DNA from 2 places in the Xanthomonas sp. CFBP 8152 genome. Region 1 is predicted to be linked to the other one. Evidence: predicted binding sites of a transcription regulator. Region 1 holds the regulator's gene; the other holds the start of a gene.
The links. Region 1 encodes HrcA, which represses chaperone genes, less so after heat shock. Its sites were predicted from a motif close to TTNGCACTCNNNNNNNNNGAGTGCNAA; they were not measured.
Positions count from the first base shown of each region.

Region 2: a site for HrcA is predicted at 2,043-2,069, ahead of FHT09_RS10905 (co-chaperone GroES). Genes of this name have one in related genera too.

Region 1 is NZ_JACHNO010000003.1:675,432-679,407, forward strand. Features, by position in the region: gene recN (DNA repair protein RecN) at 1-631, opposite strand, end outside; gene hrcA (heat-inducible transcriptional repressor HrcA) at 748-1,800, shown strand; gene grpE (nucleotide exchange factor GrpE) at 1,900-2,418, shown strand; gene dnaK (molecular chaperone DnaK) at 2,561-3,976, shown strand, end outside.
Region 2 is NZ_JACHNO010000002.1:767,948-771,923, reverse strand. Features, by position in the region: gene FHT09_RS10915 (endonuclease) at 1-1,544, opposite strand, end outside; RNA gene FHT09_RS10910 (sX9 sRNA) at 1,688-1,764, shown strand; gene FHT09_RS10905 (co-chaperone GroES) at 2,120-2,407, shown strand; gene groL (chaperonin GroEL) at 2,555-3,976, shown strand, end outside.

The sequences.
Region 1 (3,976 bases):
CGTCCAGCGCGGCGATCGCGGCCGGGTCCAGGTCCTCGCGTTCCAGTTCGCCGAGCTGGTGTTCGAGAAAGCCGATGCGGTCGGAGACATCGCCTTGCGCGGACAGCGCATCGCGCTCGTCCAGCAGGGCCTGCCAGCGCTGGCTGGCCTGGCGCACCTGTTCGCGCTGCGCGCCGTTGCGGGCGTAGGCGTCGAGCAGGGCGAGCTGGCTGTGGCGGGCCATCAGGGCCTGGTGTTCGTGCTGGCCGTGGATCTCCACCAGCCGCGAGGCCAGCTCCGCCAGTTGCGAAGAGGTGACCGGGCGGCCGTTGATCCAGGCGCGCGAGCCGCCATCGGCACGGATGATCCGGCGCAGTTGGCATTGCCCATCGTCGTCGAGCTCGTTGTCCGACAGCCAGGTCAGGCCCGAATGCCGGGGCGGCAGCTGGAATTCGGCCGACAGTTCGGCGCGGTCGGCGCCGTGGCGGACCACGCCGCTGTCGGCGCGCAGCCCGGACAGAAAGCCCAGCGCGTCCACCATCAGCGACTTGCCGGCGCCGGTTTCGCCGGAAACCACGGTCATGCCCGGCCCGAACTCCAGTTCGGTGGCGCGGACGACGGCGAAATCCTTGATGGAGAGGTGTCTGAGCATGGGGTCGAGTGTGAACGCTTTGGGGCAGCTTAGGGTGAGAGCGGCGGGCAGGGAATAAGACGCTTGCCAACCGCAGGGCCAGACATTATCTATGCCCAGTCTCACCGGATGATCCCATGCGCGCGTCACAGTCCCCAACGCTCGACCCCCGCGCACGCCAACTGCTGCGGACACTGATTGCCCGCTATATCCGCGACGGCGAGCCGGTGGGTTCCAAGACGTTGGCCCAGCACGCGGGGCTGGACGTCAGCCCGGCCACCATCCGCAACATCCTTGCCGATCTGGAGGATGTCGGGCTGCTCAGCTCTCCGCACACCTCGGCCGGGCGGGTGCCCACCGCGCATGGTTACCGGGTGTTCGTCGACAGCCTGGTGCAGATGCAGCCGCCCGGCGAGGAAGAAGTGCGGCGCCTGCGCACCGAGCTGGCCAGCGGTAACGGTACCCAGTCGCTGCTGGGCAGCGCCTCGCAGATGCTGTCGGCGATGAGCCATTTCGTCGGCGTGGTCAGCGCGCCGCGGCGCGAGCAGTTCGCCTTCCGGCATATCGATTTCGTGTCGCTGGACGCGCGTCGGGTGCTGGCGATCCTGGTGTTTGCCGACAACGAGGTGCAGAACCGGGTGATCGAACCGCGCCGGGCCTACGAGCCGGCCGAGCTGGAGCGGGTGGCCAATTACCTCAACGCGCAATTCGCCGGGCGGGCGTTGTCGGACATCCGCGCCTGCCTGCTGCGCGAGTTGCGCATGGCCAAGAACGAGATGGAGCAGCTGCTGGCGCACAGCGTCGATCTGGCCAGCGAGGCGCTGGTGCCGGCCGACGCCGACGACATGGTGATGGCCGGGCAGACCCGCCTGATGGGCGTGCAGGACCTGTCGGACCTTGACCGTCTGCGCGAGCTGTTCGAGGCCTTCGCCAGCAAGCGCGAGATCCTGCAACTGCTCGAACGCACCATCCAGGCGCCGGGCGTGCGCATCTTCATCGGCGAAGAGACCGGCATGGTGTCGCTGGACGATGTCTCGCTGGTCACCGCGCCGTATGCCGCCAATGGCCAGGTGCTGGGCGTGCTGGGCGTGATCGGGCCCAAGCGCATGGCCTACGACCGGGTGATTCCGCTGGTGCAGACCGCCGCCCAGGTGCTGGGCGCGGCCATGGAACCGCCCGGCACGCGATAAGCGGCAGCGATCGACACGATCGTTTTGCTTGAAACGCGCGCGCGCGCCCACATACGGGGTGACGTTGGGGCGGGCGTTCCGCTTGCCCGGGAACTGCACATGAACCAAGACCACCCCGAATTCGACTCCGAAGACCTGTCCCAGAACCCACCCGAGACCGATCCGCTCAAGGCCGAGATCGAGTCGCTGCGCAGCGAGATCGCGCTGGTCAAGGCCGATGCCCTGCGCGAGCGTGCCGATCTTGAAAACCAGCGCAAGCGCATCGCCCGCGATGTCGAAAACGCGCGCAAGTTCGCCAACGAGAAGCTGCTGGGCGAGCTGCTGCCGGTGTTCGACAGCCTGGACGCCGGCCTGACTGCGGCCGGCACCGAGCCCAGTCCGCTGCGTGATGGCCTGGACATGACCTACAAGCAATTGCTCAAGGTCGCGGCCGACAACGGCCTGACCCTGCTCGACCCGGTCGGCCAGCCGTTCAACCCGGACCAGCACCAGGCGATCAGCCAGGGCGAGGCCGAGGGCATCGCCCCGGGCCATGTGGTGCAGGTGTTCCAGAAGGGCTATCTGCTCAACGAGCGTCTGCTGCGCCCGGCCCTGGTGGTCGTGGCCAAGCACGACTGAACCGCAGCGCCCGGCTGAACTGCCCGGCGCATGCGCGAAACGCAGATTCGTGCAGGTGGCTTGAACACCTGCGCACCACCCCCACATCTCAGCCAGACCCGGCGTCGCCGGACACAGCTACAGAATCATCAGGAGCGTATCCATGGGCAAGATCATTGGTATTGACCTCGGCACCACGAACTCGTGCGTGTCGATCATGGACGGCGGCAAGGCCCGCGTCATCGAAAATTCCGAGGGCGATCGCACCACGCCTTCGATCGTCGCCTACACCAAGGATGGCGAAGTGCTGGTCGGTGCCTCGGCCAAGCGCCAGGCGGTGACCAACCCGAAGAACACCTTCTACGCGGTGAAGCGCCTGATCGGCCGCAAGTTCACCGACGCCGAAGTGCAGAAGGATATCTCGCACGTGCCGTACGGCATTCTGGCCCACGACAACGGCGATGCCTGGGTGCAGACCAGCGATGCCAAGCGCATGGCGCCGCAGGAAATCTCTGCCCGCGTGCTGGAAAAGATGAAGAAGACCGCCGAGGACTTCCTGGGCGAGAAGGTCACCGAGGCCGTGATCACGGTGCCGGCGTACTTCAACGACAGCCAGCGTCAGGCCACCAAGGACGCCGGCCGCATCGCCGGTCTGGACGTCAAGCGCATCATCAACGAGCCGACCGCCGCAGCCCTGGCGTATGGCCTGGACAAGAACGGCGGCGACCGCAAGATCGCCGTGTACGACCTGGGCGGCGGTACCTTCGACGTGTCGATCATCGAAATCGCTGAAGTCGATGGCGAGAAGCAGTTCGAAGTGCTGGCCACCAACGGCGACACCTTCCTGGGCGGCGAAGACTTCGATAACCGCGTCATCGAGTACCTGGTCGACGAATTCAACAAGGACCAGGGCATCGACCTGCGCAAGGATCCGTTGGCGCTGCAGCGCCTGAAGGACGCCGCAGAGCGCGCCAAGATCGAGCTGTCGACCAGCCAGCAGACAGAAGTGAACCTGCCGTACGTCACCGCTGATGCCTCCGGTCCGAAGCACCTCAACATCAAGCTGACCCGTGCCAAGCTCGAAGCGCTGGTGGAAGACCTGGTCAAGAAGTCGATCGAGCCGTGCCGCACCGCGTTGAACGATGCCGGCCTGCGCGCCAGCGACATCAACGAAGTGATCCTGGTCGGCGGTCAGACCCGCATGCCGAAGGTGCAGCAGGCGGTTGCCGATTTCTTCGGCAAGGAACCGCGCAAGGACGTCAACCCGGACGAAGCCGTGGCCGTGGGCGCGGCGATCCAGGGCGGCGTGCTGGCCGGCGACGTCAAGGACGTGCTGCTGCTGGACGTGACCCCGCTGTCGCTGGGTATCGAGACCATGGGCGGCGTGTTCACCAAGATCATCGAAAAGAACACCACCATCCCGACCAAGGCCTCGCAGACCTTCTCCACCGCCGAGGACAACCAGTCGGCCGTGACCGTGCACGTGTTGCAGGGCGAGCGCGAGCAGGCCCGCTTCAACAAGTCGCTGGCCAAGTTCGACCTGTCCGGCATCGAGCCGGCGCCGCGCGGCATGCCGCAG
Region 2 (3,976 bases), on a different contig from region 1:
GCATCAATGCCGCCTTCGTAGCGGATCGCCATGTACATCACCGCGCGCGCCATGTCGCCCTTGCGCTTGCCCCACACCTCGAAGGTGCCGCCGTTGCCGTCCGGGGTGCGCACCCAGTTGGAGTTGCCCGGGTAGCGCCCGCTGCCGCCGCCACTGCCGTCGTTGACCTCGGTGACCCGCTCGCCGCAGCTGCTGGTGCAGGCCGCATAGGGCTTGTTGCCGCGGTCGGCGTTGAAGGCGGTGTCGGTCAGATACAGCATGTGGGTGTCGGTGTAGGGCGCATACGGCAGCCCCTTGTCGCCACTGGCGCTGCCGAAGCCCAGCGAGTTGGGCCAGGTGTGCTCGCGGTTGTAGGTCAGCCCGCTCCCGGTGCCGGCACGGTCGCTGCCCTTGGCGTAGCTGCGGTTGCGGTAGGCGTCCAGGATCCGGCCGCTGTTGTTGGGGTCCTCGTCGGCCATTTCCAGGATGGTCCAGGTGCTGGTGCCCGAGCCGCTGTACGGATAGACCGTGTGGCCCTTGATCACCGTATGCAGCGAACAGCGCAGCTGGCTGGCATCGGCGGTGTTGACCCGTGCGTAGTAGCCGGTGCCGCCGCCGCTGGCGGTGGCCACGGTGAAGGCGATGGACTGGTTGGCGGCCGGGCTCAGCCCGCTGGCATCGCGGATGGCGCTGGCGGTGATCGCCAGGGTGCAACGCTCGCCACCGACCAGGGCGGTGTTGGTCGACAGGCTGAAGCGGGTGCCGCTGGTCGGGTGGCTCAGCGCCACCGTGCCGGAGCTTGCGCAACTCAGCGCGAAGGCGCCGCTGCTCAGCGTCACTGTCTCGCTGAAGCCCACGCTCAGGTCGCCTGCGGCGGGGAAGCCGGTCGCGCCCTGGGTCGGGGTGGTGCTGGTGATCGTCGGTGCGGCGCCGGTCTCGCCGCCGCCGCCGCTGCCGTTGAAGCTCTGGCCGCGGTTGCACGCGCCGAAGGTCTGCGCCGACGAGCCGGCCCAGCTGAAATTGGCCGCACTGCTGCCGGTGCCGGTCAGTTGCAGCGAGCTGCCGACCGCGCTGCTGTTGCTCTCGCTGACCGGCAGGTTCTGGCTGGTCACGCCGGCAGCGGGGCCGCCGCTGGCGGTGATGGCGCCTTCGTAACTGAGGAACTGCACCAGCTGTCCGTTGGAATCGACCAGCGCCACGCCGTCGTTGGGCCCGTTCTGTACGCCGTTGCTGGCGTAGCTGACCGTGGCCACGCGCACCTGGCTGCCGCAGCTGACCAGGCTGCCGGCCGGCACCGCCGTGTTGGCGTAGACCGTTGCCGCGCCCGGCGCGCTGCCGTTGTACAGATAGATGCGGTAACCGCTCAGCGATTCGCCGGCGGTGGCCACCACTTCCACCCCTTCGCCGCTGTCGCCGGAGGCGCCCGCGTCGTCGTAATGCAGTTCGTTGATGAACACCGCCGCGTGGGCAGTGGGGATGGCCAGCGCGAGCGCACAGGCCAGGGGAAGCGTGCAGCTCGGGGACCAGCTCACGGAGAAAACACGGGCACGGGACGGCAACCTCATCGACAGCTCCTTGTGATCGGGGAATGCGTTGCCGACTGTAGGACGTGCGCATGACAGCCGGTGGAACCCGGTTCCATTTTTAGAGCGCCTGACAAAACGACTGCGCAGCCGCCAGCCGGGCGCGGCCGGTGCTCGGGACCGGTATGTACCACTCGTACATTCCAGTTCCGAGCGCGCCGTTCACACCCACCTGACGACTGCTTGCGACGTTTTGTCGGCCGCTCCTAGTGCGGTTGCTCCAGCAGCTGCTCGGTGCCCACTGCTGGCGTCCCAATGTCTGGTGACCGGTGCCAGGTATGGCAGGCCATTGCACAGCCCGGTTCCAAATCCGCTGTCCGTCGCCAGCCGGCGACCTGCCTGTGGGGTGTGTCGGCCACGCTGTGGCCCTCGCACGGAACTGCCCGGCGAAAAATTTTTGCCGCCCAGCCCTTGAAAGCTGCCCACACAGCACAATCTCTGGCCCGCACCCGCTCTGTCGGGTTTTTTCCGCGCGCTGTGCTGGCAGTCGTCACATGCGAGTGCTAACATCGCCGATAATTTCCAGACCAATCAATCACTTAAGAGGGTCTTTCTCTATGAGCATCAAGCCGCTTCACGACCGCGTTGTAGTCAAGCCGATCGAAGCCGACGAAGTTTCCGCCGGCGGCATCGTGATCCCGGACTCCGCCAAAGAAAAGTCCACCAAGGGTGAAGTCGTCGCCATCGGCGCCGGCAAGCCCCTGGACAACGGCAGCCTGCGCGCGCCGGTGGTCAAGGTCGGCGACAAGGTCATCTACGGCCAGTACGCCGGCAGCAGCTACAAGTCCGAAGGCGTCGAGTACAAGGTGCTGCGCGAAGACGACATCCTGGCGGTCATCGGCTGATCAGGCGCTATGCGCCGGGAATCGGGAGTTGGGAATCGGGAATGGGCAGAGCGGCTAGCGCCCTTCGCCATCCCACCCCGCCCCGATTCACGCTGTTGATCTACCGATTCCCCATTCCCTATTCCCCATTTCCGGAGTTACATACAAATGGCTGCTAAAGACATTCGTTTCGGTGAAGACGCACGTACCCGTATGGTTCGTGGCGTCAACGTGCTTGCCAATGCCGTGAAGGCAACCCTGGGCCCGAAGGGCCGCAACGTCGTGCTCGAGAAGAGCTTCGGCGCGCCGACCATCACCAAGGACGGCGTCTCCGTCGCCAAGGAAATCGAACTGGCTGACAAGTTCGAGAACATGGGCGCGCAGATGGTCAAGGAAGTCGCTTCCAAGACCAACGACAACGCTGGCGACGGCACCACCACCGCCACCGTGCTGGCCCAGGCCCTGATCCGCGAAGGCGCCAAGGCCGTGGCCGCCGGCATGAACCCGATGGATCTCAAGCGCGGTATCGACCAGGCCGTCAAGGCCGCCGTCATCGAGCTGAAGAACATCTCCAAGCCCACCACCGACGACAAGGCGATTGCCCAGGTCGGCACCATCTCGGCCAACTCGGACGAATCGATCGGCAACATCATTGCCGAAGCGATGCAGAAGGTCGGCAAGGAAGGCGTGATCACCGTTGAAGAAGGCTCGGGCCTGGAAAACGAGCTGGACGTGGTCGAGGGCATGCAGTTCGATCGCGGCTACCTCTCCCCGTACTTCATCAACAACCAGCAGAGCCAGTCGGCCGACCTGGACGACCCGTTCATCCTGCTGCACGACAAGAAGATCTCCAATGTGCGCGACCTGCTGCCCGTGCTGGAAGGCGTGGCCAAGGCCGGCAAGCCGTTGCTGATCGTCGCTGAGGAAGTCGAAGGCGAAGCGCTGGCGACCCTGGTGGTCAACACCATCCGTGGCATCGTCAAGGTCGTGGCCGTCAAGGCACCGGGCTTCGGCGACCGTCGCAAGGCGATGCTGGAAGACATGGCCGTGCTGACCGGCGGCACCGTGATCTCCGAGGAAGTGGGTCTGGCGCTGGAGAAGGCCACGATCAAGGACCTGGGCCGCGCCAAGAAGGTGCAGGTCTCCAAGGAGAACACCACCATCATCGACGGCGCCGGCGATTCGGCCACGATCGAAGCCCGCGTTGGCCAGATCAAGACCCAGATCGAAGACACCTCGTCCGATTACGACCGCGAGAAGCTGCAGGAACGCGTGGCCAAGCTGGCCGGTGGCGTTGCAGTGATCAAGGTCGGCGCGTCGACCGAAATCGAAATGAAGGAAAAGAAGGCCCGCGTCGAAGACGCCCTGCACGCTACCCGTGCAGCCGTCGAAGAAGGCGTGGTCCCGGGCGGCGGTGTGGCCCTGGTGCGTGCGCTGGTGGCCGTCGGTAACCTGACCGGTGCCAACGAAGACCAGACCCACGGCATCCAGATCGCCCTGCGCGCGATGGAAGCCCCGCTGCGCGAGATCGTGGCCAACGCCGGCGAAGAGCCGTCCGTGATCCTGAATAAGGTCAAGGAAGGCACCGGC